4 regions of the Salmonella sp. HY31 genome follow, and region 1 is predicted to be linked to each of the others. Evidence: predicted binding sites of a transcription regulator. Region 1 holds the regulator's gene; each other region holds the start of a gene.
What was found. The regulator CRP, encoded in region 1, controls carbon source genes, mostly activating them, when cyclic AMP is high. The targets are predictions, from matches to a motif close to ATGTGANNNNNNTCACAT.

Region 1 (7,658 bases):
GCGTTTTTACGTAATAGCCCGCTTTGCCATTGCGGCCACAGCCAAACCATGCCGCCAAAGGCAATTAAACAGCCAATAAGCGTATCGATCAGCCTCGGCACAATAAACTGCTCTCCGTTTAACGTCAGTAACTGGATGGTGTATACCGCCGTCACCGTAAAGCCGACCGTCGCCCAGCCGTAGTTTTTACGAATAATCAGATAACTTGCCAGCGTTAGTACCAGCATGACCGCCAGCGTAATGCTTTCGGGAATATGTAAGTGCAGCGTGACGCCGGCAATCACCAGGCCGACCAGCGTTCCGACCGAACGGTGCAGAATACGTACGCGCGTCGCGCCATAGCCGTTTTGGGTGACAAACAGCACCGTCATGAGGATCCAGTACGGTTTGGGCAGGTGCAACGCGCTGCCCATCAGACTGGCGATACTCATCATTACGCTAATGCGTCCGGCGTTGCGTAGCGCCGGCGATTTAAGCGACACATAATTTTTCAGCGCCGGGAGTAGTGGCAGGCGACGCTGTTTATCGGCCATCAGGTCGCGGGCGTAAAGCGGTCGCTGAGTACGCAGCACGCGGGCGATTCGGCTGAAGTGCCAATAGCAGAACTGGCCTACCGGGTTTTCAGGATGTTGATTGGCAATCTTCTCCAGCGCGCCAATCTGTTTTTCCATAGAGAAGCGCGTCGGCAGACGATGATAAAGGATGTCATCCGCCAGCACGCGCAGGCGAGCGGCGACCGTTTGCGCATTCCAGCGAATTACCTCTTCCGCATGGCTGCGTTCTACCAGTTTCTGTACCTCTTCCGGCTGATGCAGGCTGACGGAGATGTGTTCCTGCAAATCCATCGCTTCCTGAAAAGCCCGCAGTAGGCGCTTGTAATCATTATTGTTGTGCGCCGAAAGCATATGCATCTGTTGGTAACACTGGGTAATGAGATCGACCGCTTTTTGCTGGCGTATCAGCAGGGGAGGCAGCGCTTTTTCCGGATCGATATGTTGGGTGAGCAGGCTGTATTTCGCTTCGCAGTAATCGGCCAGTTCACGATATAACAAACTCAATGACTCGCGCAGCGGCTGTTCGCGCCATAGCCAGAACCAAAACCAGTTAAACACGCCGTACCATAGGGTGCCCAGCGCATAAATAAGCAGCGGCTCCCAGACGGGCATGTATCCCGCAAGGCTCAGGGTAAATATGGCGGCAATCAGCGACGCTGGCAGTAGCCGCGCATGAAGTGGGCTAATTTCCGCCGTCACGCCAAGCACCAGCGTGAGCCCGGTCAGGATCAACGGCAGGGGGACGGATTCCGCCAGCAGGAGTTGCGTTGCCAGACTGCATCCGGCGAACAGCGACGCGCCGATGATCAGGCGTTTAAAAAAGCGTTTGTGCGGTGTATCCAGACCTGCAATGTTGCAGCAGGCGGGAACGAGAGAGAAAAGTAATCCCAGGTGTAGCTGGCCTATCAATAAACCGACAGCCACAGGCAGGCACAGCACCAGCGTTTGCCGTAGTGCGTAATTAATCTCTGGGTGATAAATCAGTCTTCGCCACATCGATGCAAACAAAAATGGCGCATGATAAAACGCGCCATTCTGACGGGATTAACGGGTGCCGTAGACGACGATGGTCTTGCCATGCGCGGAGATCAGGTTTTGATCTTCCAGCATCTTCAAAATACGACCAACGGTTTCGCGGGAGCAGCCGACGATCTGGCCAATTTCCTGACGGGTGATTTTGATCTGCATCCCATCCGGGTGCGTCATGGCATCGGGCTGTTTCGCCAGATTCAGCAGCGTCTGAGCGATACGCCCGGTGACGTCGAGGAAGGCGAGGTTACCTACTTTTTCAGACGTGACTTGTAAGCGACGAGCCATCTGGGAAGAGAGGCGCATCAGAATATCCGGGTTTACCTGGATTAATTGGCGAAATTTTTTGTAGGAAATTTCAGCGACCTCACATGCGGTTTTCGCACGTACCCAGGCGCTGCGTTCCTGGCCTTCTTCAAACAGGCCCAATTCACCAATAAAATCACCCTGATTCAGATAAGAAAGAATCATTTCTTTCCCTTCCTCATCTTTGATCAGCACTGCCACGGAGCCTTTAACGATGTAGTACAGCGTTTCTGCTTTTTCACCCTGGTGAATCAGCGTGCTCTTTGACGGGTACTTATGAATGTGGCAATGAGACAAGAACCATTCAAGAGTCGGGTCTGTTTGCGGTTTGCCAAGCACCATGCGCGGTTATCCTCTGTTATAAGCTGTCTCCAGAGCCAGAAAACGGCACTGTCTCTGGGGTTGCAAAAATATGCTTCCCGCTACCTGGGAAGAGGGCTACGAAAATAGACTGTAGCCTGTAATGTGATGTCCTCTGCATACATGCAGTACGTCAATGTATTACTGTAGCATCTTGTCTGTTTTAGCATAGCTTTCGCCGTGTGTCTCCTGGTGTCTCGCTTCAGCATGACCCAAGTCGCCTTCCATTGCGAGTTTTGTTGTATGCGCGTAATCTTTCAGGAAAATTGAAACATTGGAGTTACGAAATATGCAAGCGCGTGTAAAGTGGGTTGAAGGACTCACGTTCCTCGGAGAGTCTTCCTCCGGCCACCAGATTTTAATGGATGGCAACTCCGGTGACAAAGCGCCGAGTCCGATGGAGATGGTATTAATGGCGGCTGGCGGATGTAGCGCTATTGATGTGGTATCGATCCTACAAAAGGGGCGTCAGAATGTCACCAACTGCGAAGTGAAGCTGACATCCGAGCGCCGGGAAGACGCGCCGCGCCTGTTTACGCACATTAATTTGCATTTTATGGTTACCGGCAGCGATCTGAAAGAGGCTGCCGTCGCGCGCGCTGTTGATCTCTCTGCGGAAAAATATTGCTCGGTGGCGCTAATGCTGGAAAAAGCGGTCCATATTACCCATTCGTATGAAGTGATTGCGGCGTGATTATCATTATCTGATGGCGGCTTCGCCTTATCGGACCTACCAGTTTTTATCCCGTAGGCCCGATAAGCGTAGCGCCATCGGGCGTTTCAACGCGGTTATTCGATTTTTTTGCCTTCCATTAATCGCTGTACCAACGGCAACATAATCAGCTCCATCGCCAGTCCCATTTTGCCGCCCGGCACCACTAATGTATTAATGTGAGAAATGAACGAGCCCTGGAGCATCGCCAGTAGCCAGGGAAAATCGATCCCTTCCAGGTTGCGGAAATGGATCACCACAAAACTCTCATCCAGCGACGGAATGCCCTTTGCGGCGAACGGATTGGAGGTGTCGACGGTCGGCACGCGCTGGAAGTTAATATGGGTACGGGAGAACTGCGGCGTAATGTAATTGATGTAGTCGTCCATGGAGCGCACCACGGAATCCATCACTGCTTCACGGGAGTGTCCACGTTCGCCGGTGTCACGAATCAGTTTCTGAATCCATTCGAGGTTGACGATAGGCACCACGCCAACCAACAGATCAACATGACGCGCGACATCATGTTGCGGCGTGACGACGCCGCCGTGCAGTCCTTCATAAAACAGCACATCGGTCGGCTCGGGAAGCGGCTGCCAGGGTGTAAACGTGCCGGGAACCTGATTCCACGGTACGGCTTCATCATAGGTATGCAGATATTTACGTGACTGGCCTTTACCCGTCTGCCCGTACTCAATGAAAGTGTGTTCCAGCAGGCTGAAGTCATTGGCTTCAGGCCCGAAATAGCTGATATGCCGCCCGGCGTCGCGCGCTTTGCGGATCGCCATGTCCATTTCCGGGCGGGTATAACGATGAAAACTGTCGCCTTCCACCTCGGCGGCGTGCAGATTTAACTGCGCGAAAATTTTACGAAACGCGAGGCTGGTGGTGGTGGTCCCCGCGCCACTTGACCCTGTTACTGCTATCACCGGATGTTTGGCTGACATGGCAACTCCATGATTAAGCTTTAATAATAATGTATTGCCGTCAAAGGCGTTTTATTCGCGAAACTGTTTTTTCGGCATAATATTGACCGTTTCATGTAATTCAGACCATACCAGAACGGCCTCGCCGGATTGCAGTTGACGTTTTACGTCCGCGACTTTTTGTTCAAGCGAACGTTCATGTTCACCATAATCGGTGCCTTCGCGCAACACAAAGCTTTCGAGCAGGTTGTCCAGCGTGTCGGGGGAGAGCCCCTGCCAGGGAATGATCATGATGACGCCTCCAGATACGTTGTCAGCCAGTCAGGAATTCGGCGTTCCAGCCACATTTCAGGGCGCAGCGGCGTACCGCCGATAAATCCTACGTGTCCGCCATGCTCAGTTAACTGATACTCCACGTGTGGGGGCAGATCTTCCGCTTTAGGGATCACATGATGATCCATAAACGGATCGTCTTTGGCATGAATAATCAGCGTCGGTTTAGCAATCTGGTTAAGCAACGGCATGGCGCTACACTGACGATAGTAGTCGATGGCGTCGGCAAAGCCATGAATTTTCGCGGTGATCAGGTCGTCAAACTCGCGGATACGGCGCATTGATTTGAGTTGCCCCAGATTCACCGGCAGCGACCCGGGATACGCCGCCAGCTTGCGTGACGCATTCGCTTTTAACAGATTGAGCAAATAACGCTGATAGACGCGGGAAAACCCTTTATCCATGTGGTAGCTACAGGCTTCGAGAACAAAGGGCGCAGAAACAATCACCGCCGCCTCGATGGGGATATTGCGGCCTTCTTTCGCCAGCAGGCACGCCAGCATATTACCGCCGAGCGAATAGCCCACGGCGGCTGTCGGAACGGTGCCGAACTCCCGCTGTAGCCAGCGTAAAAACCAGGCGCCATCCTCCGTTTCGCCGGAGTGGTAAATTCGATTCAGACGGTTTGGCTCACCGCTACAGCCGCGAAAGTGCATCACTACGCCCAGCCATCCGCGCTTTTGCGCCGCCTCAATCAGTCCGTGGGCATAGGGGCTGTTCAGGCTGCCTTCCAGGCCGTGAAAGACCACCAGCCGCGGTTTATGCTTTGCCTGTTGCGGCTTTTCGCTCCATGCCAGATCGACAAAATCGCCGTCCGGTAATTCCAGCCGCTGCCAGTAGGCGTTGAACTTCACTTTGCGGCGGATTAAACGCGGCAGCATAGTCTGTAAATGGCGATTACGAATGCCGCGCATGGGAATAAATTCATGCGAGTCATTGACAGGCGGGGTCATTTCTGTAGACGTGATCTCAACCATAGCACCAGAACAATTGATAATTGGAAACAATACTATACCGCGCATAAGGTTCACAGATTAATCAATATGTGATTTTACGTTCAATAAATCACCCGGCGAAATAAGAATTGCGCCTCATTTCGCCAGGGGGGGGGGCGGTATTCACTGCGCGCGCAATACCCTGCAGAAATAGTGTGAACCCCTGCATCAGCCGAATTAATCGTGGTAGTGTGGCAGTACGATGGTTATGTGACTCAAGGAGAAGGCATGTCGAAGACACTTTTACAGATCCACTTTAACTTTAGCGGCCCTTTTGGCGAGGAGATGACTCAGCAACTGAACGGACTGGCGGAGTCCATCAATGAGGAGCCGGGCTTTATCTGGAAAATCTGGACAGAAAGCGAGAAAAACCAGCAAGCTGGCGGCATTTATCTGTTTGAATCCGAAGAAACGGCGCAGGCTTATATTAAAAAACACACTGCACGTCTGAAAAATCTTGGTGTTGATGAGGTGACGTTTAAATTATTTGGCGTGAACGACGCGCTGACGAAAATAAATCACGGCAACCTCTGCCGATAAATCATATAACGCAGGCTTCCCATCCCGGCCAGCCTGCGAACTACGTCCGTTCCCAGCCATTGGCCCCCTTCAAACCTATACCAATAACACCGCGTCGTTCGGCATGCTGCTGTCTGGCGTGATCGTCATCACAAATTGTTACTTCAATTATTACTCTCAGGCTAATGATTTTTACCTGCGCTTAATTGATGATTTTCTCACCAAAGCTCAGACTCTTTTCAGTGTTAAGCCAATCAAACTGATTGCTGAATCAGGAGGTTAATAATGTTATCTGGACAAACGCCAGCACGCGTCTGGAACACGCGCCGCAACGAAAAACAGCGCCGTCTGGCTTCCGTTCCGGTGCAGGGTAAGGTACTGCCTACCGCAGACCTGACCGCGATGCTGGAAAAACTGATCGCGCCGGGTGACCGCGTGGTATTAGAAGGGAATAACCAAAAGCAGGCGGATTTCCTGTCCCGTATGCTGGCGGAAGTCAATCCGCAGAAAGTACACGACCTGCACATGATTATGCCAAGCGTCGGGCGTAGCGAGCATCTGGATATCTTTGAAAAAGGCATCGCCCGCAAGCTGGATTTCTCCTTCTCCGGCACCCAAAGCCTGCGCATCTCGCAGCTACTGGAAGATGGCCAGTTGGAAATCGGCGCCATCCACACTTACATCGAACTGTACTCCCGTCTGTACGTCGACCTGGCCCCGAATGTGGCGCTGATTGCTGGTTACAAAGCTGACCGCAAAGGAAACCTCTACACCGGGCCGAGTACCGAAGATACTCCGGCGCTGGTGGAAGCCGCGGCCTTCCACGACGGTATTGTTATCGCTCAGGTGAACGAACTGGTAGATGACGAATGCGACCTGCCGCGCGTGGATATACCGGGCTCCTGGATTGACTACGTAGTGGTCGCTGACAAGCCGTTCTTCATCGAACCACTGTTTACCCGCGACCCGCGCCTGATCAAACAGGAACACATCCTGATGGCGATGATGGCCATCAAAGGCATCTACGCCGAGCATCAGGTGCAGTCGCTGAACCACGGTATCGGCTTCAACACTGCCGCTATCGAGCTGCTGCTGCCGACTTACGGCGAACAGCTCGGTCTGAAAGGCAAAATCTGTAAACACTGGACTCTGAACCCGCATCCGACGCTGATCCCGGCAATTGAAAGCGGCTGGGTGGAGAGCGTGCACTGCTTCGGCGGCGAACTGGGGATGGAAGAGTACATCCGCGCCCGCCCTGACGTATTTTTTACCGGGGCTGATGGCTCCATGCGTTCTAACCGCGCCTTCTGCCAACTGGCGGGGCAGTATGCGGTGGATATGTTTATCGGTTCGACCTTGCAGGTTGACGGCTATGCTAACTCCTCAACGGTCACCCGTGGTCGTCTCTCCGGTTTCGGCGGCGCGCCGAACATGGGGCACGACCCGCACGGTCGCCGTCACGCGACCCCGGCCTGGCTGAACATGATTACCGAACCGGACCCGATGCAGCGCGGTAAAAAACTCGTCGTACAGATGGTAGAAACCTTCCAGGCGGGCGTGAAGCCGACCTTCGTGGAAAAACTGGATGCCATTGACGTGGCGAAAGCTTCCGGTATGCCGCTGGCGCCAGTGATGATTTACGGCGACGACGTAACGCACGTGCTGACTGAAGAAGGCATCGCTTATCTCTACCGGGCTAAAGATCTGGAAGAGCGCCGTGCGATGGTGGCGGCGGTTGCCGGTATCACCGACATCGGTCTGGGCGTTGACGCGAAACGCGTCGCCGAACTGCGTAGTAGCGGCAAGGTGGTCTACCCGGAAGATATGGATATTCGTCGTACCGACGCCACCCGTTCGCTGCTGGCGGCCGGTAGCGTCGCCGACCTGGTGGAGTGGTCCGGCGGTCTTTACAACCCACCTGCGA
Region 2 (7,658 bases), 200 kb from region 1:
ATTGAATTCTGTTTTTCAACGTATAGCCGATATCCCAATTTTTTTGATATTTATCGCTGTTATTTATGTGAATTTAGGATGGGTAGTGGTTGTTCCCATTATTGTTTTTATAATCTCTATTATTTTGTCCATTGTTAACCATCATTATACCAATGAGTTGATGAATAAACAAAAAGAAGGCCAAAAGAACAGAAATGTTTTCATATCGGAAGTATTTTTATCAATTAAAATGATCCATACATTAAACAATCAGGGCTTACTATTTGATTGGGTTAATACATCAAACGAACAGTCATATCTTAATCTTAAGATAAGAAAGCTAAATCTTATCTATCAATCAATATTAGGAAGTATGTCATCTATTACTCAAATAACAATAATGATAATAGCTTTTTTTATGGTAATTAAAGGTGATATTACCACTGGTGCAATTGTATCTTCAGTTATCGTTTCTGGACGTATCTCGGGGATCACCTCCAACTTTTCATCTACATTAATCTCTATATTGTCAGCAGAAAAAACGGGTAAGGACTTGCTTTCTTTCTTTGATGAAGATCAGGAAGAAAAGACACCAGCGTTGCAGTCAATTTCAAAGTGTGAGGGTGAGATTTCTATTCGTGGTGTTAGCTACCAATATGATGCGCAATCTTCAGTTATTATTAACCGTTTATCTATAGACATTCCTTCCGGACAACGAGTTGCAATTATAGGTGATTGTGGCGCAGGGAAAAGTTCATTATTGGGGCTGTTATCTGGCTACCTTTCACCTACAGATGGTGCCATTTTGTACGATGGGTATAATCTAGGACATCTCTCCCAGAACTTTTTCTCACAACACTTAAGTGTCGTTACAACCCATGATGTTTTGTTTACTGGGACTGTTGAAAGTAATTTTGCATTAAAACCACAAAATGACAGAGGCCGGGTATTAAAAGCTCTTCATATAGCGAATTGTGGTTTTATTTTACAGCATCCTATGGGGTTAAAATTTCCTGTGAACTTTATGGCGAAAAACCTTTCGTCTGGCCAGCAACAGCAATTATTGTTAGCACGTAGTTTAAGTAGTGATGCTAGTGTGTTCTTGTGGGATGAGCCAACATCAAATTTGGATGAGAATACAGAAAAACAAATTTTTGATAACCTGGATGAGTTTATTCAAGGGAAAACACTCATTATGATTACTCATCGACGTTATCTTATAAAATACTTTGATAGAGTATTGGTGATGAAAGGGGGGAAAGTTATTCGGGATTGTACTCCTGAAAAACTAATGGGTTAAATAAATATTCCATTGTTGGCTATAGAACAATTGTTTTTATAAAACAGGCCATATCAATTCTATTGATATGGCCTGTTTTGAATAATTCGATTGTTATTATCCAGTTATAACAAGTCGAGATAATGATCCGAATTAGCCAGCGTTAGGTAAAAAAGCTAGCATGATGTAACGTTCCAAAAAGATATTTGATATATCAGGCTCAATACAATATCAGCGTATGATTAAGTTTATAGATATAGCCACTCGTTCAAGGATAATTTTCAGTACTACCTTCTGTCGGATGACCATCATTCTTCCTGATCTCCGAAGGAAAAATCTTGAAGTGCTTTTTAAATACGCTGGTAAAGTAAGAAGATGATGTATAGCCAAGGGAAATAGCTATAGCATTTATTGGACGATTAGTACGTCTTAACTGACGTAATGCTTCAATCATTTTTATTTTTGTTATGTAAGAACTAACAGAACCGGTATCCTTATACATTTTTTTCTTAAAAGTAGATACACTCATGTTCATTTGCATTGCCAGGTCTTTACTTTTCCAATTTTTGCTATAATCGCTCATTATTAAGCTGGCTACTTTCTCCGAAGTTGTTAAGGAAGAGTAAGATAAAATCATATCTTCTAATGCCGCATTTTTTTGCTTGATTAAAGATAATATTAGCATGTACTTTGCTTCATCGACATGATCATATAATATTTCACCAGTTGCTGTGACGGGGAAACTTTCTATTAATGCATTAATTAATGTGTAATCCTTAGTTTGCTCATGTGAAAAGTTGATTATGATATAATCATTGGATGCCCAAGCCCTTGGTTCATTTTGATCTTTATAAATATAGTGTCGATTATACTCTATTATTGCTTGTTGAGGTATTTTTAACGACACAATATCATTGCGAACAAGTCCATTTTCCATTTTTCCCCAATTTAACAATACAGAGAAAGGAACAGACTTTTTTATAAAAATTGCCTGTCCTTTATTGATTTTTAATATGTCACCACTGAAAGACATATAAAAAGGTCTATCCTTAGTGTATAAGAAAAAACAAAAAGGCAACGATATTTCAAGGTTTGTCATCTTATTGTCAAAAATACCTGTTGAAACTTGTTTTACAAAATGCTCATTTTGTTTAGACATCTTATTCTCTTCTTACATTCATTTAGCGGAGTGTCAACAATAAATATTGTGGATGATATAGGAAATAATGAAGAATTATATAAATTATAAATCTCAGTGCTTTTATTGTGATGGTGTACGTTTTTAATAAGTGTGCTAATTATATTATTTTATCATTTACTGAATTTAATATTGACACAATCTGATTTTGCAGGTTAGATTATTTTAAAATATTACACATTAAAATAACAAATTGCATTTTACACCGCTTATTTTTAACGTGAAAAGAGAGAGAAAGACATAAAAATATAAAATATAGACATCTAAAAATCTGCAAAAATATTATTTTGAGGTGCTATTCAATACCACTAGTGGCATCATCGACTATATTTTTAGGTGAGCGAATATAACTTTCCATCTATGACATATCTTTCATTGTAAGTCCATGAAATTTACAATTATATTATTTACATGCAGGTGTGTATCGAGTGGGAGTATAATTGTATAAGTGAGAATTAATTACCGTTCAGCCTAATATATTAAGTCGTCAGATATCCTTTGAAATATGAGAAATAGCTGGGGTGTGCAAACCAGATAACCTATGGAAAATTTAGTGGGTAACAAGCAGCATAAACACCACTATTTTTTCTTAATGAGGGATAAGTCTGATTTACACTAATTCTACAATTAAGTGTATATTTATAAACTGATATAAATATTATTATTTTCATCGTATTCTATTACCGCCCGAGCGGATATATTTATCTCAATAATACGAAGTCTGGTGTTACTCATAAAACGCTGTTCTGCATAGTCAGACAAAAATCTAATTTTTGAATTGATATTGTGTTCTTTAATGAATCTGGCCTGAGCGCATGGAGTATCTATGCTTACCACGTAATAGAGAACATTTATAGAGTTTTATATATTATCAAAATATTAATCTTCATAAGCGTATACAATTATATTGTTTATAATGCCTTACAAGGATAAGCCTATTAAACTATTATTACCAGATGGGCTGATGTGATGGTATGTATATTTTAGTCATAAAAATACAATTGCTAACCCAATGTTTTATCTGATTCATATAAAGGAAAAATCATATCATTCTGTATAGTTGATATATTGTAATGGGTGATAACAATAATAACACTTTATATTTGCTATTATGTGGTAAATTTATATCGCACTGACCGTGATATATTTTAAAAAATAAAATTTTGATGTTGAATTACGTTACCAATTCCTGCTGTAAATAATGAAAATTGCGCTGTTCCAGAAAAGCCAAGACGTTCAAGGGCTAGATAACGTTGGCTATATTGAGTTTTACTATCAATATATTTCCCTTCAAGAAGTTTATATATTGCACGGGCTTGCCCTGCCGTTAACTTGCGGTCTGGAGTGCTTTTGCCTCGGTTTATTCTTGGGAGGATTCCTTTTTTCCATGTTTCTGCTGCTGCGAGTAAAGCATTATGTAGTTGGGCCAGCGTTCCTCCTCCCTCAATTATTGGGCAGATACTCTGACGTAACATGATTTCTTTCAAAGCAGTTGGAATAATAGCCAGCATCTGATATTTCCCTTTACGTTTTAACATATGAAGGTATTCCAGATGTCTCCACCAACCTAGTAGCGGAACGGTGCTCAAAGTGACGATAAGTAAATCGTCAGCATCCAACTTAACCCCTTTTCCCTGACATACCTGAAAGCCATCGTGTTGTAATAATGCTATTATACCGGTTACTTCCGCTTCACTGGGGCCAACAACAACTATTTTATTGGATCTTGTGTATCCAGTAGAATTCGCGGTCAGACCCACCTTGAGAGTATGACTGCTGGTAGCAGAATGGATATTTTTATTCGCTTTGACTTTCATTTTAAGTTTTTTGCCTCTATTTCGCCAACACTATTAGCCCAGCGCCATCTTTAATTGAGTTAATATTAGGTACTTACTATTTTTTATCCTCTTTAATATTGCAGTACGCCCTGTCAATTAAAAAACAATAGTCAATTGATTTTTAAAATATGTACGTGTACGGCACAACGAGTAGTTTTCGATTCTATAATTATTATCCGGGATCTTCTCTGGATTCGTTAGGGAAAATATTTGGAGTCTCAAAACCGGGATGGTAAAAATAACGGTTTAGATCACTCCTGTAATATTGTCAAAAATGCCGAATGAACAGACTGTTTGAGGCTCACCATAAAAATACATGGTGTTATAATATAGGACAACTGCTGTGAACTAAAAGTAAAAAAAAGGGGGGTGGCACAATAACATATAATATAGGGCTATTATTGATATTTTATAGTGTTCCTTATCATTATTATTACGTTACAGTCAAAGCGAAACATAAGATTTTGATATAAATAAAGCGTGGGGATTTAGGATAGATCGCTTTCGATGATGCCTCCAGGGAGCGCATCATCGAAAGCAAAGGGAGGCGTTGAAAACCCTCCCGGGCCGACTTCACCGGGAAGCGATAGCACCTCAGGTCAGCACCATTGGCCATTCTGGTGGGGTATGGCTCATCGTTTCGAGCATAACGGCTTCAATGTTATGCCAAATTGCGGCGAGATCCATCATGGTGATACCGAGTAAACCTGTGGCAAACCAGCAGGCGGATACTACGCCCAGACCGCTACTGATCACCGCCAGACCAATATAATCTGATCTACGGAAACGAATATTGAGCGTGCTGGCTAAAAACATGAGCACTGCGCTCAACAGTTGCCAACGGAGAAGAACGACACCAGTGGTTATGGCAGTCATGAAACATTTCCTCTGAATAGACCTTTGTCCAGGACAGCGCGGCGTTGCTCCCGGGAAGCGTGGGACATTCTGGCTATCAACGGACGTCACATCAACATCGAATGAAACATTATTTCTGTTTCATTATTTTTGTGAACTGTATCACATAATGTTGATTGTCCACCAGATCGACAATGTATTTTTTGTGCGTTTTATAACCATCTTTTTTGTGTGGTTTCTGAGCGTCCATAGAGAAACCGTCCGAAAGTAAAAGATGTATTATTACTACTCTTTTATTTTTTCCGTGAAATGTAGACCTGATAAAAATATCAAGTTATTTATCAAAAGAAATGGATAAAAATTTATAGCCGGCCGTTTACCTGAGCATCATTCTGATATTATCAAAAATATTTGGCTTCCTGCCTGTTATGCGATAAAGATTGCGCATATCCATTAATAGTAAATGTTGACCGGCAAAAGTCTGTTGCTAATATTGATAGATTCATGCACCGTAAACCTCCGTTTGGATCACATCTTGTTTTGCCAATAATAGTCATAAATAATGCAGGGAAATAGGCTGAAAATGAGTCAAAGCACGCGACGCAAGGTGTTGAAATTTCTCGAAAAGATCATTGTGGTGTTACTTCCTGTATTGCTGGCGTTATGGTTTGCTCATAGCCGGGCAGTCTCTGAAACCAGAAATCAATTACATTCATTTGCACAGTGGGTATTAGATAAAACGGAGCTGGTTATCCTGCAAGCGGATTTAGCCCGCGATGCTGCTGAACAATATCAGGGACAAGCCTGTACACCAGCCCATCAACAGCGAATGCTGAATATTATCCGCGGTCGTTTGTACATTAATGAGTTGATTTATGCTGAAGGCCAGCGTTTTCTATGCTCTACGGTTATGACGCCAACAAACCCTTATTTTATTCCCCGCGCTGACTATGAGCGAAAGCCTGACATCGCTATTTATTACTATCGTGATACGCCTTTTTTTAACGGTTATAAAATGACGTATATGCAGCGGGGAAACTATGTTGTGGTTATCAATCCATTATCTTATAGCGAGGTGATGTCAGACGATCCGGCGTTGGCCTGGGGAATGTATGATACGGTGACCAATACCTTTTTCTCCCTGAGTGAACTGGCGCAGGCCGCTCAGCTATTACCTTTGGTGCGACGAAGTGAACCTGTGTTCCAACAGGGTGAACGTTTTTATACTCTGGTTAAATCAGCAAAACGACCGGTTGCCGCAATTGTTTCAACCTCAAAGGAGCGTTTTTACCAGAACCTCTTTCATCAGCTTACATTAACGCTACCGTTAGGGATCATCTGTAGCATTATTATCTTATTCATGTGGTCACGATCCCGACAGGCATATCACTCACCGCGCCGATTGCTGCAACGGGCCATGACCAGGCATCAGCTTTGCCTTCATTATCAGCCGATCATTGATATCCGAAACGGGTTGTGTGTAGGCGCCGAAGCGCTATTGCGTTGGCCGGGATATAACGGTCCGGTGATGAGCCCTGGCGAATTTATTCCACTGGCGGAAAAAGAGGGGATGATTGAGCAGATCACCGATTATGTCGTCGAAGAGGTATTTAATGATTTAGGTTGTTTTCTGGCTGCGCACCCGCATCTTTATGTCTCTATCAATCTCTCTGCCGCCGATTTTCTCTCTTCCCGGTTAATTGTGATGATTCATGAAAAAACGCGTCAGCATTCAGTGCTTGCGCAACAGATAAAGGTTGAAGTGACCGAGCGCGGATTTATTGATGTGCCTAAAATGACGCCGATTATTCAGGCGTTTCGCCAGGCGGGATACGAGGTGGCAATTGATGACTTTGGTACTGGCTATTCGAACTTGCATAACCTGTACTCATTAAATGTCGACCTTTTAAAAATTGATAAATCTTTTGTCGACACGCTAACCACTAATAGCGCCAGCCATTTGATTGTGGAACATATTATTGAAATGGCACAAAGTTTGCGGCTAAAAATCATTGCTGAAGGGGTTGAAACGGCTGAACAGGTTAGCTGGTTGCTAAAACGCGGCGTTCAGTATTGTCAGGGATGGCACTTTGCGAAAGCGTTACCGCCGCAGGAATTCATCGTCTGGCTACAACAACCGCCCGCGCCTCTGACGATACGCGGGCAGGCGTCCTACAGGCGGTGACGGTAATCGCTGGGAGTGCGATCGAACTCGCGGCGGAATACACGCGAGAAGGTTTGTTGCGATACATAGCCCAGGTCCATCGCGATATCAAAAATCGGGCGCTCAGTCGTCCGTAGTTCTACGGCTGCTAACAGGAGACGGCGCTGGCGAATATACTCGCCTAAGGTTTGATGCGTTACCGTACGGAACATCCGCTGCAAATACCACTTGGAGTAACCCGATTTTTTTGCCACCACCTCAATGTTTAGCGGTTGGTCGATATGTTCATCAATCCATTCGATAAGGGTCTGAATTATCTGCTGATGCGACATATTGCTGCCTCTT
Region 3 (7,658 bases), 680 kb from region 1:
AGCAGCGGGACGTGCGTCATCATTTCATGATAAATAAACTCGTCGCGTTCGGTGGTCTGTACCACGCCGTCCAGTGCCATCACGCGGCCAAAAGCGGTGTTTTCAAAGATGATTAAATCCTGGTGATCGGTTTTTTCATGATACAGAACGTTGTCTACGGCAAAGTACTGACCAAACTGGTCGTGTAGCGTTTCATGCCACATCGTATTTTCGGCCATTGGCTGATACCTCCATTGTTAACACCCGTAAAAAAAGGGCGCAACATCATAGCTAACAATGACCGTGGATGCACGGTCATTATTTCAGCAATATATTCTCGCCATGCTTCAAATTTCAGGTGCGTTGGCTTGACTCGCTCACCCCAGTCACTTACCGATGTAAGCGCCTGGGGATTCACTGCGTCGCTGCCTTCCAGTAATCTGGATTATGTAGAGTATAAAGCGCGAGGATTATTTAACGTAGGCTAACAGGCTCAGAGAATCGCGGGCCAGAGCTTTGCATTTTTTAGCGACCGGAATACCGATGCCGCTAAGATCGCGGTAGCTGTCTTCGCCCAACGATTTCATATCGAAGGTGTCGTAGTTACTAAGGTCCCACTGATTTTGCTGGGCAAAAAAGACCAGCGCACGCCGAATCTGACTGTTAGGTAAGTTTTGGTAACCACAGTCATTTTTCAGAAAAACGAAAACCGCCGTTAAATCGGCCATATCTTCAGCTTCGGATTCAGTAAGCGCATAGCTATTTGCGCATAAAGCCATCAGGCTGCCAAACAACACGGGTCTGAAAAACGTCTTCATTGCTTCTACCACGGCATCAGGGAAAGTCAACGTTAGCATACTGCGGACGTAGCGACGACTTTTATTATTAGAATTGGCCGCGGTGTTTTCATTCTTGTTGTATTGCTGTCAGGAACGGTAAAGACGTGTTGCTGGCTTGACCTTCCCGTTAGGGCAGGGTCTAAGCTTAGACACCCGCCTGTTCATTATAAGGAAATGATTATGTTACGCCGTGATTTCTTAAAATATTCAGTGGCGCTGGGGGTTGCATCAGCGCTGCCGCTGTGGAGCCGCGCCGCTTTTGCCGCCGAACGTCCCGCGTTACCTATTCCTGACCTGTTAACGGCAGATGCGAGCAACCGTATGCAGCTAATTGTTAAAGCCGGCCAGTCAACATTCGCCGGTAAGAACGCGACGACCTGGGGCTACAACGGTAATTTGCTGGGGCCAGCGGTACAGCTTCACAAGGGAAAAAGCGTGACCGTTGATATCCATAACCAACTGGCCGAAGACACGACGCTTCACTGGCATGGTCTGGAAATTCCGGGCATCGTCGACGGCGGCCCGCAAGGGATTATTCCCGCAGGCGGAACCCGCACGGTAACGTTTACGCCACAACAACGCGCTGCGACCTGCTGGATTCATCCGCACAAACACGGCAAAACCGGGCGCCAGGTGGCGATGGGCCTTGCCGGACTGGTGCTGATTGAAGATGACGAGATTCGCAAATTGCGCCTGCCGAAACAGTGGGGCATCGACGATGTGCCGGTGATCATTCAGGACAAACGCTTCTCCGCCGATGGCCAGATTGATTATCAACTGGATATGATGACCGCCGCCGTCGGCTGGTTTGGCGATACGCTGCTGACCAATGGCGCTATCTATCCGCAGCATTCCGCGCCGAAAGGCTGGTTACGCCTGCGCTTGCTGAATGGCTGTAATGCACGTTCGCTGAATATTGCCGCCAGCGATAATCGCCCGCTTTATGTGATCGCCAGCGACGGCGGTCTGCTGGCGGAACCAGTGAAAGTCACTGAGTTGCCGTTATTAATGGGCGAGCGTTTTGAAGTGCTGGTGGATATCAGCGACGGGAAAGCCTTTGATCTGGTGACGCTACCGGTCAGCCAGATGGGTATGGCGATCGCTCCGTTTGATAAACCGCATCCGGTGATGCGTATCCAGCCGCTGCGGATTACCGCCTCCGGCACATTGCCGGATACGTTGACGACGATGCCGGCGTTGCCGTCGCTGGAAGGGCTGACGGTGCGCAACCTGAAACTGTCGATGGACCCGCGTCTTGATATGATGGGGATGCAAATGCTGATGAAGAAATATGGCGCTCAAGCGATGAGCGGCATGGATCATGACAACATGAACGCGCATATGCAGGGCGGCAATATGGGGCATGGCGAGATGGATCATGGCAACATGGATCACAGCGGGATGAATCATGGCGCGATGGGCAATATGAATCACGGCGGCAAATTCGACTTCCATAACGCTAACTTTATCAACGGCCAGGTATTCGATATGAACAAACCGATGTTTGCGGCGCAGAAAGGCCGCCATGAACGTTGGGTGATTTCCGGCGTGGGCGACATGATGCTGCATCCTTTCCATATTCACGGCACACAGTTCCGTATTTTGTCAGAGAATGGTAAAGCACCAGCGGCGCACAGAACGGGCTGGAAGGATACGGTACGCGTTGAGGGCGGTATCAGCGAAGTGCTGGTCAAGTTCGATCACGACGCGCCGAAGGAACATGCCTATATGGCGCACTGTCATCTGTTAGAACATGAAGATACGGGGATGATGTTAGGATTTACGGTATAACTGATGTATCCGATGTAGGCCGGGTAAGGCGAAGCCGCCACCCGGCATGTCCGATAGCGCAGACCTGATTTACCGGATGGCGCTTATCCGGCCTACAAATACACGTTAACGTAGGCCGGGCAAGCGAAGCTGCCACCTGACAAAACGCCCGGCACGCGCCGGGCATTAATGGTTATTTCGCGTCGTCAGGCAAAGCATATGCGACGATATAGTCGCCCATCTTTGTGCCAAACGAACCGTGGCCTCCGGCAGAAACTACCACGTACTGCTTACCGTTTACCTCGTAGGTCATCGGCGTTGCCTGGCCCCCGGCGGGTAAACGCCCCTGCCACAACTTTTCCCCGTTGCTCATGTTATAAGCGCGCAGGTAGTTGTCGGCGGTCGCGGCGATAAACAGCACGTTACCGGCGGTTGAGATTGGCCCGCCCAGCATTGGCATCCCCATGTTGAACGGCACCGGAACCGGCATCGGGAACGGCATACTGTCGCGCGGCGTCCCTATACGTTTCTTCCACACGATTTCATTGGTTTTCAGATCCAACGCGGAAATATAGCCCCAGGCCGGCTGTTTACACGGCAGGCCAAACGGCGAAAGGAACGGATTCAGCGTGACGCCGAACGGTACGCCGTACTGTGGCTGAATACCTGCTTCTGTACCGGTACCTTTCGCGTCTTTCGGCGGTTCCATTGGATTGCCAGGGCCGCGTGGGATCAGCTTCGATACAAACGGCAGCGCCATCGGGTTAGCGATAGCGACCTGACGGTCTGGATCGACGGAAATACCGCCCCATTCAAACATCCCCAGGTTGCCAGGGAATACCAATGTCCCCTGCTCGGACGGCGGGGTGAAGATACCTTCATAGCGCAACTGGTGGAACATAACGCGGCACACCAGTTGGTCGAACATGGTCGCGCCCCACATATCCGCGCCGGAGAGATCTTTTTTCGGGCGGAAGGTTAAATCAGAGAACGGCTGAGTTTTGGCGACGTAATCGCCTTTTGCCGCGCCCTGCGGGACCGGTTTTTCCGGGGCGGGCACGACCAGTTTGCCATTACGTCTGTCCAGTACAAAGATATTACCGGTTTTCGCTGGCGCATAGATAACCGGAACGGTTGTACCATCAACGGTAATATCCGCCAGCGTCGGCTGTGCCGGCAGGTCCATATCCCACAGATCGTGATGGACGGTCTGATAACTCCAGGCCAGTTTCCCGGTGGTGGCATTCAGCGCCAGGATGGAGCTGGCATAACGTTCCTGCTCCGGCGTGCGGTTACCGCCCCAGATATCCGGCGTGGTCACGCCCATTGGCAGATAGACCAGATCCAGTTTCGCATCATAGGCGGCAGGCGCCCACGAGTTCGGCGAGTTAAAGGTAAAAGAGTGCTCATCGGCTGGAATCGCGTTCGGATCTTTCGCCCCCGGATCGAAGGCCCACAGTAGTTTACCGGTATTCACATCAAAACCACGGATAACGCCGGACGTTTCTCGGGTAGAGAAGTTATCCGTGACCGAACCGGCAATGACAATCGTTTTATCGGTGATAATCGGCGGCGACGTCGGTTCATACAGTCCCGGCGTGGTGTCCGGCATATTGGTTTGCAGATTCAGGACGCCTTTGTTGGCGAAGGTTTCACACAGCTTGCCGGTTTCGGCATTCACCGCGAAAAGGCGACCGTCATTGACCGGGAGGATAATGCGGCGCGGACAGTCGGCGATGACCTCCGGCGAGGCGGTATCCGCTTTGGCCTCATGATAAGAGACGCCGCGGCAGGTGACATGCTGGAAGGACTCATTGGTCTTCAACTGGGGATCAAAGTGCCACTTCTCTTTACCGCTGGAGGCATCCAGCGCGAACAGTCGCTGGTGAGCTGTACACAGGTAGAGCGTATCGCCGACTTTAATCGGGGTCACTTCGTTGGTGATTTCGCCCGGATCGTTTGGTTGTTTCAGATCGCCGGTGCGGAAGACCCACGCTTCTTTCAGGTGGTGAACGTTATCCGCAGTGATCTGTTTCAGCGGCGAATAGCGTTGGCCTTCCTGATTACGTCCATAGGCCGGCCAGTCTTCGTCGGCGATCGGCGAGCTTGTTGCAGCGGGTGTGGCGTCGGCGCGAAGCGTACCGTTGATCTCCTGCGGGTCGTTGAAGCCAGCCCAGGTCAGAATGCCGCCGCTAATCAGCAGCGCCACGACCAGCGCTGCCACTGCGCCGCTGGAAGGAACCACCAACCGATGCCAGACAAACGGCAATATTAGCCAGATGCCGAAAAACACCAGGATATCGCTACGCGGCGTGAGCGCCCAGAAGTCGAACCCGACTTCCCACACGCCCCAAATCATTGTCGCCAGCAGCAGGGCGGCATACAGCCACAGCGCGACGCGTTTACTGCGCCATAGCAACCCGGCTACGACCAGCATCACGAGGCCCGCGATGGGGTAGTACCAGGAACCGCCAATAGTAACCAGCCAGACACCTCCGATAAGAAGATACAGCCCACAAAGCGCTGCAAAGAGGGCCGTCAGCGTCACGAGTAATCGTGGCGATCGTGCGTTATTTTCTGCCATAAAAAGACACCATCCCAATTGTTAATTTTTTAGTAGCAATTAAGTATAGGAATTAACATGTGTGATCGTCCTCACAAAATGAGCTTTCTTATCAAATGCCGCGAATGAATACGTTTGCTGGTATACTGCGTGCCTTGCGCGTCAATGCGGCGTTATTATCAACCGGCATTGAGTGATTTGTTTTTAAATCATATGGTTATAAATATGAAACATACTGTTGAAGTCATGATCCCCGAAGCGGAGATCAAAGCACGTATTGCCGAACTGGGTCGTCAGATTACCGAACGTTATAAAGACAGCGGCAGTGAAATGGTGCTGGTTGGTCTGTTGCGTGGCTCATTTATGTTTATGGCGGACCTGTGCCGTGAAGTTCAGGTTCCTCATGAAGTCGATTTTATGACCGCCTCCAGTTATGGTAGCGGCATGTCCACCACCCGCGACGTGAAAATCCTCAAAGATCTGGATGAGGATATTCGCGGTAAAGATGTGCTGATTGTCGAGGACATTATTGATTCCGGTAATACGCTGTCGAAAGTCCGTGAAATCCTGGGCCTGCGCGAGCCGAAATCGCTGGCGATTTGTACGCTGCTGGATAAACCGTCTCGCCGTGAAGTCGATGTCCCGGTGGAATTTATCGGCTTCTCTATCCCCGATGAGTTCGTCGTGGGGTACGGTATTGATTACGCCCAGCGTTATCGCCATCTACCGTATGTCGGTAAAGTGGTGCTGCTGGACGAGTAAGAGCAGAAATGCCGGATGGCGTCGCTAAAGCGACTTATCCGGCCTATAGCTAATGGCTTATTGGTGGGTAATGTATTTCAGGCTTAGGGCCGAAATACCCTTATGATAGCCGTTCTCCAGCGTTTCTCTGTTGGTGGCGGTGACGTCAAGATCGCGCAGCAGGCCGTCATTGATACTGTACGCCCAGCCGTGAATGGTCACATTCTGCCCGCGTTTCCACGCTGACTGCATAATAGTGGAATGCCCCAGGTTATAGACCTGTTCCATGACGTTCAATTCGTAGAGCGCGTCCAGACGTCGCTCTTCGGGCATTTTTCCCAACAGCGAGCTATGTTTAAGCCAGATGTCGCGGATATGCAGCAGCCAGTTATTAATCAAGCCCAGCTCAGGATTTTCTACCGCAGCCTTGATACCGCCGCAACCGGAGTGGCCGCAAATGATAATATGCTCAACTTCCAGAACATCTACCGCATACTGAACCACGGAGAGACAGTTCAGATCGGTGTGAATAACCAGGTTAGCCACATTACGGTGAACAAACAATTCGCCCGGTTCAAGCCCGGTTAAACGTTCAGCAGGAACGCGGCTGTCGGAACATCCAATCCATAGAAAGCGCGGTTTTTGCGCTTGCGCCAGTTTCTCAAAAAATCCGGGGTCCTCTTCCACCAGCATTTTTGACCATAGTGCATTGTTGCTGATGAGTGTATCTATGTCTTTCATGGAAGTTAACGACCTGTAACCAAATAAGTGCGTTGGGCTAATATAGGGCAACTCCGTAATTATTTAAACCATATATAAAGTGTAAGAACGTAAAGTAAGTGAGAATTTATGACCATTGCGCTGGAACTTCAACAACTTAAAAAAACCTATCCCGGCGGCGTTCAGGCGCTGCGCGGCATAGATTTGCAGGTCGAAGCGGGGGATTTTTACGCGCTTCTGGGACCAAATGGAGCAGGGAAATCGACCACCATCGGTATTATCAGCTCATTGGTTAATAAAACGTCCGGGCGCGTTAACGTTTTTGGTTACGACCTGGAAAAAGACGTGGTTAACGCCAAGCGACAGCTTGGGCTGGTGCCACAGGAGTTTAACTTTAACCCGTTTGAAACGGTGCAACAGATCGTAGTGAATCAAGCCGGTTATTACGGCGTGGAACATAAAGAGGCGGTTTTACGTAGCGAAAAGTATTTAAAACAGCTCGATCTGTGGGAAAAACGTAATGAACGCGCGCGGATGCTTTCCGGTGGGATGAAACGCCGCCTGATGATTGCCCGCGCACTGATGCATGAGCCTAAACTATTGATTCTCGACGAGCCGACGGCGGGCGTCGATATCGAATTGCGCCGCTCGATGTGGGGGTTTCTGAAAGATTTAAACGCCAAAGGCACCACGATTATTCTTACTACCCACTATCTGGAAGAGGCGGAAATGTTGTGCCGCAATATCGGTATTATTCAGCACGGCGAGCTGGTGGAAAATACCTCCATGAAAAATCTGCTTTCAAAGCTGAAATCGGAGACGTTTATTCTGGATTTAGCGCCAAAAAGCCCGCTACCTAAGCTTGCGGGTTATCAATATCGTCTGGTAGATACCTCGACTCTGGAGGTTGAAGTGTTACGCGAGCAGGGGGTTAACAGCGTCTTTAGCCAACTGAGCGAGCAGGGGGTTCAGGTATTAAGTATGCGTAATAAAGCCAACCGTCTGGAAGAACTGTTTGTGTCGCTGGTGCATGAAAAACAAGGAGA
Region 4 (7,658 bases), 2.2 Mb from region 1:
CATCCGGCAGACCGGTCAGAACGCCGGATTTACGGCAACGCAGGATGTCCGGAGTATAAACGTCGAATACGCCCTGGTTGTGGGTCTTACGGTATTCAGTGAAGATTTTTTTGATAGTCGGGTCCAGCTCGCGATTGTACGCTTTGCAGGAACCTTCAACCATTTTGATGCCGCCGAACGGGATAATCGCACGTTTCAGCGGAGCTTCAGTTTGCAGACCAACAATTTTTTCCAACGCTTTGTTGATGTAACCAGCGTCGTGAGAAGTGATGGTAGAAGCAACAGAGGTGTCAAAGTCAACAGGCGCATGAGTGCGGTTTTCCTGTTTAACGCCTTCCATTACGCTGTCCCACAGAGTGGTAGTGGCTTCAGTAGCGCCAGCGAGGAAGGATTCGTCACCCTCATAGGGAGTGTAGTTTTTCTGGATGAAGTCACGGACGTTTACTTCATTCTGCCAGTCACCTTTGGTAAAACCTTCCCAGGCTGTGGCTAACTTTTCATTAAGCTCGGACATGTAACACCTACCTTCTTAAGTGGATTTTTTATTTACTGCGTATAGCGAACATCACGATTAATGATGATCGTTACCACGCAGGTAAATGACCCAGTATGTCAACCCAACCAGCAAACCGCCGCCGATAATGTTACCGATCGTGACCGGAATCAGGTTATCAGTGATGAAGCTCATCACGGTCAGGTGAGAAAAACTTTCCGGAGATGAACCGACCGCGGTCCAAAACTCCGGTGTAGCGAAATCGCGTATTACAATACCCATAGGGATCATAAACATGTTTGCGATACTGTGCTCAAAACCGCTGGCGACAAACATGGCGACGGGCAGTACCATGATGAACGCTTTGTCCATCAGGCTGCGACCTGAATAGCTCATCCACACGGCCAGACAAACCATCAGGTTCGCCAGAATACCGAGGCAGACAGCTTCAATAAAAGTGTGGTGCATTTTGTGGTCGGCGGTTTGCAGGACGTTCAGTCCCCACTGACCGTTGGCAGTCATATACTCGCCGGAAAGCCACATCAGTAACACGAAAAGCAGAGCGCCAATCAGGTTACCAAAATAGACGTTTAACCAGTTTTTAGCCAGTTGCCCCCAGGTGATGCGACCGCTGGCTTTAGCCACAACGATCAGAACGGTGGAGGTGAAAAGATCAGCGCCGCAGATAACACAGAGAATCAGTCCCAAAGAGAAACAGATACCCCCGATAAGTTTTGCCATGCCATAAGGCATCGCGCCAGTACCGGTTGTCGCAGTAATATAAAAAACAAAGGCAATTGAAATGAATACACCGGCGGTAATCGCCAGATAGAAAGTCTTAAGCGGATGTTTCGTTGCTTTATAGACGCCTGCTTCTTCAGCCACTTTGGCCATTGCTGCAGGGAGTAAAAGGTCAAAAGGGTTGTCAGCTTTCACACTAACTCTCTCTTTATTAAGTCGGCGACGAGATACTAACAAAGCATTATAGATGAGAATTTGATATAGATCATATCTCGCCTGGCTTATAGGCCCGTAAGACGCATGGTTTTTATGCAATTACGGTGTAACTTTTTGATTATCCAAATAAAAATAAATTTTAAAAATTATAATGTGAGTTGAATCTTTTCCCTAATCCTCCTGTTACACGGTTAATTAAAATGGAGTAATCAACAAATAAAGTAACATCACTATGTTAATTAATTTAATATTAACTACCAATATTTAACCTTGTTATTACATTTTTGCCGCCTATCGAAAATAAATATTACGGGGGCCCGAAAGCGCCCCGTAATATAACGCAGCCGATAGTGTAAACCTACCCTAAGACACTCATATGGCCTTATTTTAACCAGTATGCTGCTTTCGCGCGCTGTAATTTATCATAAGCTTTTAACAAGGACTGATGGGCCGGGAACGTTTGCAGATCGTGGTCGACAGTCGGTAGTCCGTAAAAAGCCGCTTCACCGCTAAGCGCGGCGCTGGCGGCTTCTACAGCCTCTGCGCCATACATTTTTATAAAAGCATTGAGATATTGCAGCGGCTGACGCGAGTCTTCTTGCGACAGTAACAGTAACGTTTGCAGGCAACGGTAATAGTTCGCGCGTGTCGGACTAAAGATCGACGAATTGAACTCCATCGTCCATTCTGTCCAGATCAGCGCCTGCTCCAAATCGCCGCCCGCTAACGCCAGCATTGCTTTTAATTCGCCGACACGCAGTGTATGCCAACCATTGTCCGCTCCGGTCGCCAGACCCAGCAGTTCACGCACGCGGGTGAAATCGTCAAAACCTTCTTCATCCAATTGTTCAATCAGATTGAGATAGTCGTCTTTATTCCAGGCGCTACCGGGCAGCGAAAGCAGAATCTCACGAAGATGGCTACCCATATTGTTGTTGGCCAGCCACAGATCTTCGGCAGGATAAATATCAGACATTCCCGGTACGATAATACGACAGGCGTACACGCCGAGATGCTCGTAATCGGCAATGTAAACTTCTTTATCTTCAGCAGCGAAGATGGCCATCAGCGTGGCGAACTCTTCTTCGGTAGTGCCGGAGAAACTCCAGTCCGCGAACGGGTAATCGGCGTCCTGTTTGAACAGATCCCAGGAGATCAGGCCGCTGGAGTCGATGAAGTGGGTCTCCAGATTAGTGTGCTCCGCGACTTCTTCATCATCGAACGTTGGCGGGGTGAAGACATCAAGATCTTTCAGACCGCGTCCCTGGAGTAGCTCGGTCACTGTACGTTCCAGCGCAACGCCAAAGTCAGGATGCGCGCCAAAAGAAGCAAAGCAGGTACCGTTAGCCGGGTTGAACAGCACGACGCAGATAACCGGATACTGACCGCCCAGCGAGCCGTCATAGGCGAAAATCGGGAAACCCTCGGCTTCCAGCGTGGCGATTGATTCCATTACCGCCGGATAACGCGCCATCACCTCTGCAGGAATCTCCGGCAGACTGATGCTTTCCGCAATAATACGATTCTTCACATAGCGCTCGAAGACCTCCGACAGTCCCTGAACGCGGGCTTCATTACACGTATTGCCGGCAGACATCCCGTTAGAGACGTACAGGTTGCCGATGATATTCATCGGAATATACACGGTCTGGTTATCGGACTGACGGGTAAATGGCAGGCCGCAGACGCCGCGTGCTTCATTGCCGGACTGAAGATCAATCAACTGACTTCCGGTGAGTTCATTTTCCGGATCGTAAAACGCGCGCAAACGGGCATCAAGCAGGCCTTCCGGCACGTCGTCATTTTCAGTCAGCGGGAACCACTTTTCGTTCGGGTAATGCACGAACGGCCCGTTGGCGACCGTTTCACCAAGCCAGAAATCAGCAAAAAAGTAGTTGGTTGACAGACGCTCGAAGTATTCGCCCAGCGCCGAGGCCAGCGCCGCTTTTTTGGTCGCGCCTTTTCCGTTGGTAAAGCATAACGCGCACTCTTTATCGCGAATATGCACTGACCAGACGTTTGGCACCGGGTTCAGCCAGGAGGCCTCTTCGATGTGAAAGCCGAGGTCGAGTAACTTTTGCTGGAAGCGGGCGATGGAGTCTTCCAGCGCGGCGTCTTTGCCGGGAATAAATGTTTGCGTCATGAAAATCACTTTTGTCGTACGGAAAGCGCGCAATGATACGGGTTTTATGTGACGGGCGCTATCTCGCCGGGACATCGGCGGAAATAAAAGTATTGGCTATGCTTTTACACAGGAATTCACAGGAAGAGCATAAAAAATGAAGGCATTTGATTTGCAACGAATGGCGCTGGATAACGTGCCGATAGCATTTTTGGGGGAAGTGGCGCTACGTAGCTTTTACACCTTTGTCCTGGTCTTTCTCTTCTTAAAGGTGACAGGACGACGCGGCGTGCGGCAAATGTCGCTTTTTGAAGTGTTGATCATTTTGACATTGGGATCTGCGGCAGGCGACGTCGCGTTTTATGATGATGTTCCGATGCTTCCCGTTCTGGTGGTATTCATCACCCTGGCGCTGCTCTATCGTCTGGTCATGTGGCTGATGGCGCATAGTGAAAAGTTGGAGGATCTACTGGAAGGTAAGTCAGTGGTCGTTGTTGAAGACGGCGAACTGGCGTGGGAAAAACTGCAACGCTCGAATATGACAGAGTTTGAATTTTTTATGGAGCTTCGTTTGAATGGCGTTGAACAACTGGGGCAGATCAGGCTGGCCATCCTTGAGACGAATGGTCAAATTAGCGTCTATTTCTTTGAAGATAAAGACGTGAAGCCGGGATTAAGCATTCTTCCTGAACACTGTACGCCACGCTTTACGGTGGTGCCGGAGGCTGGCGATTATGCCTGTGTACGTTGCAGTGAAGTGGTACGAATGACCGTCGGAGAAAAACAATTATGTCCGCGCTGCGCAAATCCAGAATGGACGAAGGCAAGCCGGGCTAAACGCGTTGTTTAACAGCGAAAATATCGGATTTATACGGTTAATCCGGAAGATTCTGTTGTGTGACGTACGCCGCATTTCCCCCGCGTATTGTTTTACCCATTGCGGCGCGTGTCACTGAATGATAAAACCGATATCCACATGAATAACGTTTGCCTGATGTCTGTCAGGCAGGCAACAATGCAGCGTGGTGAGGGGAAATGGCTCAGGTCTTTAATTTTAGTTCAGGTCCGGCGATGCTACCGGCGGAAGTACTTAAACTGGCGCAACAGGAACTGCGTGACTGGCACGATCTTGGTACGTCGGTAATGGAAATTAGCCATCGAGGCAAAGAATTTATCCAGGTTGCTGAGGAGGCGGAGCAGGATTTTCGCGATCTCCTTAATATCCCCTCCAACTATAAAGTTTTATTTTGTCACGGCGGCGGTCGCGGGCAGTTTGCTGGTGTGCCGCTAAATCTGCTGGGCGATAAAACCACGGCGGATTATGTCGATGCCGGTTACTGGGCGGCGAGCGCCATCAAAGAAGCCAAAAAATACTGTGCGCCGCAGATTATCGACGCCAAAATCACCGTTGACGGCAAACGTGCCGTGAAACCGATGCGCGAGTGGCAGCTTTCCGATAATGCCGCTTATTTACACTATTGCCCGAATGAGACCATTGACGGCATCGCCATTGATGAAACGCCTGATTTTGGCCCGGAGGTGGTCGTCACGGCGGATTTCTCTTCTACCATCCTTTCTGCGCCGCTGGACGTCTCTCGCTATGGCGTGATTTATGCTGGCGCGCAGAAGAATATCGGTCCGGCAGGGCTGACGCTGGTTATCGTCCGGGAGGATCTGTTAGGCAAGGCGCATGAGAGCTGCCCGTCTATCCTCGACTACACCGTCCTGAATGATAACGACTCGATGTTTAATACGCCGCCGACTTTCGCCTGGTATCTTTCCGGTCTGGTGTTCAAATGGTTGAAAGCGCAGGGCGGCGTGGCGGCGATGCACAAAATTAATCAGCAAAAAGCGGAACTGCTGTACGGTGTGATTGATAACAGCGATTTCTACCGTAACGATGTCGCGCAAGCCAATCGTTCGCGGATGAATGTTCCGTTCCAGTTAGCGGACAACGCGCTGGACAAGGTATTTCTGGAAGAGTCTTTCGCCGCCGGTCTCCACGCGTTGAAAGGGCACCGTGTCGTCGGCGGTATGCGTGCCTCTATCTATAACGCCATGCCGATTGAAGGGGTGAAAGCCCTGACCGATTTCATGATCGATTTTGAGCGTCGCCACGGCTAATTCGTTTCTTTTTTCATCCCCACGGTCAGTCTGTGGGGTTTTTATTTCTGTTTTTTGAGAGTTGAGTTTCATGGAATCCCTGACGTTACAACCTATCGCGCGGGTCGATGGCGCCATTAATTTACCTGGCTCCAAAAGTGTTTCAAACCGTGCTTTGCTCCTGGCGGCTTTAGCTTGCGGTAAAACCGTTCTGACGAATCTGCTGGATAGCGATGACGTCCGCCATATGCTCAATGCCCTGAGCGCGCTGGGGATTGATTATACTCTTTCTGCCGATCGCACCCGCTGTGACATCATCGGTAATGGCGGTGCATTGCGCGCGCCAGGCGATCTGGAACTGTTTCTCGGTAATGCCGGAACCGCGATGCGTCCGTTAGCGGCAGCGCTATGCCTGGGTCAAAATGAGACAGTGTTAACCGGCGAACCGCGCATGAAAGAGCGTCCGATAGGCCATCTGGTCGATGCGCTGCGTCAGGGCGGGGCGAATATTGATTACCTGGAACAGGAAAATTATCCGCCCCTGCGTCTGCGCGGCGGTTTTACCGGCGGCGACGTTGAGGTTGACGGTAGCGTTTCCAGCCAGTTCCTTACCGCGCTGCTGATGACCGCGCCGCTGGCGCCTAAAGACACAGTGATCCGTATTAAAGGCGAACTGGTATCAAAACCTTACATCGACATCACGTTAAATTTAATGAAAACCTTTGGCGTGGAGATAGCGAACCATCGCTACCAACAATTTGTCGTGAAGGGCGGTCAACAGTATCAGTCGCCGGGTCGCTATCTGGTCGAGGGCGATGCCTCGTCGGCTTCTTATTTCCTCGCCGCCGGGGCGATAAAAGGCGGTACGGTAAAAGTGACCGGGATTGGCCGTAATAGTATGCAAGGCGATATTCGTTTTGCCGATGTGCTGGAGAAAATGGGCGCGACCATTACCTGGGGCGATGATTTTATTGCCTGTACGCGCGGCGAGCTGCACGCCATAGATATGGATATGAATCATATTCCGGATGCGGCGATGACGATTGCCACCACGGCGCTATTTGCGAAAGGAACCACGACGCTGCGCAATATTTATAACTGGCGGGTGAAAGAAACCGATCGCCTGTTTGCGATGGCGACCGAGCTGCGTAAAGTGGGGGCTGAAGTCGAAGAAGGGCACGATTATATTCGTATCACGCCGCCAGCAAAGCTCCATCACGCGGATATCGGCACGTACAATGACCATCGTATGGCGATGTGCTTTTCACTGGTCGCGCTGTCCGATACGCCAGTCACGATCCTGGACCCTAAATGTACCGCAAAAACGTTCCCTGATTATTTCGAACAACTGGCGCGGATGAGTACGCCAGCCTGATCCTTCTGTTGCGCCAGCCGACAGGCTGGCGCGCCGGTGTCCGCACTCGCGCTATTTTTACAATCACGACTACTGCTAATCTTTCGGGCTGGTTCCTCGTCGGCCCGCTATAATTGCGCAATTATTCCGCATCTGATTACAGACAAAACTGGTTTTTGCACGCAACGTTAACGGTCGCGAGCGTTGGCGCGTATAATGCGCGGCGTTTACGTTAACGGTACGCCTGTTTAAGGAGATAAAGATGACGGCAATTGCCCCGGTAATAACCATTGATGGCCCAAGCGGTGCAGGTAAAGGCACCTTGTGCAAAGCAATGGCGGAAGCATTGCAATGGCATCTGCTGGATTCCGGCGCGATATACCGCGTACTGGCGCTGGCGGCATTGCATCACCATGTCGATCTCGCCTCTGAAGATGCGCTGGTGCCGCTGGCGTCCCATCTGGATGTGCGTTTCGTCTCAACGGACGGCAATCTGGAGGTTATCCTGGAAGGCGAGGACGTTAGCGGCGAAATCCGTACGCAGGAAGTCGCGAACGCGGCATCCCAGGTGGCGGCGTTTCCACGCGTGCGTGAAGCGCTTCTTCGTCGCCAACGCGCGTTCCGCGAAG

Region 2: the regulator CRP is predicted to act here: its motif matches at 5,300-5,317, upstream of ACE15A_RS02750 (YjcB family protein).
Region 3: the regulator CRP is predicted to act here: its motif matches at 5,232-5,249, upstream of hpt (hypoxanthine phosphoribosyltransferase).
Region 4: the regulator CRP is predicted to act here: its motif matches at 4,468-4,485, upstream of serC (3-phosphoserine/phosphohydroxythreonine transaminase).

What each region holds. Positions count from the first base shown of each region.
Region 1 covers NZ_CP170479.1:378,821-386,478, forward strand. The annotation lists gene ACE15A_RS01690 (YccS/YhfK family putative transporter) at 1-1,550, opposite strand, end outside; gene crp (cAMP-activated global transcriptional regulator CRP) at 1,599-2,231, opposite strand; gene ACE15A_RS01700 (OsmC family protein) at 2,539-2,943, shown strand; gene ACE15A_RS01705 (phosphoribulokinase) at 3,039-3,908, opposite strand; gene ACE15A_RS01710 (YheU family protein) at 3,960-4,178, opposite strand; gene ACE15A_RS01715 (hydrolase) at 4,175-5,242, opposite strand; gene ACE15A_RS01720 (monooxygenase) at 5,444-5,755, shown strand; gene mdcA (malonate decarboxylase subunit alpha) at 6,020-7,658, shown strand, end outside.
Region 2 covers NZ_CP170479.1:582,779-590,436, reverse strand. The annotation lists gene ACE15A_RS02765 (peptidase domain-containing ABC transporter) at 1-1,279, shown strand, start outside; gene ACE15A_RS02760 (helix-turn-helix transcriptional regulator) at 1,527-2,417, opposite strand; gene ACE15A_RS02755 (hypothetical protein) at 3,605-4,273, opposite strand; gene ACE15A_RS02750 (YjcB family protein) at 4,889-5,170, opposite strand; gene ACE15A_RS02745 (EAL domain-containing protein) at 5,733-7,334, shown strand; gene soxS (superoxide response transcriptional regulator SoxS) at 7,322-7,645, opposite strand.
Region 3 covers NZ_CP170479.1:1,057,028-1,064,685, forward strand. The annotation lists gene speE (polyamine aminopropyltransferase) at 1-218, opposite strand, end outside; gene ACE15A_RS04910 (YacC family pilotin-like protein) at 450-797, opposite strand; gene cueO (multicopper oxidase CueO) at 999-2,609, shown strand; gene ACE15A_RS04920 (glucose/quinate/shikimate family membrane-bound PQQ-dependent dehydrogenase) at 2,782-5,172, opposite strand; gene hpt (hypoxanthine phosphoribosyltransferase) at 5,377-5,913, shown strand; gene can (carbonate dehydratase) at 5,971-6,633, opposite strand; gene ACE15A_RS04935 (ABC transporter ATP-binding protein) at 6,742-7,658, shown strand, end outside.
Region 4 covers NZ_CP170479.1:3,043,965-3,051,622, reverse strand. The annotation lists gene pflB (formate C-acetyltransferase) at 1-514, opposite strand, end outside; gene focA (formate transporter FocA) at 572-1,429, opposite strand; gene ycaO (30S ribosomal protein S12 methylthiotransferase accessory factor YcaO) at 1,833-3,593, opposite strand; gene ACE15A_RS14505 (DUF421 domain-containing protein) at 3,730-4,422, shown strand; gene serC (3-phosphoserine/phosphohydroxythreonine transaminase) at 4,608-5,696, shown strand; gene aroA (3-phosphoshikimate 1-carboxyvinyltransferase) at 5,767-7,050, shown strand; gene cmk ((d)CMP kinase) at 7,292-7,658, shown strand, end outside.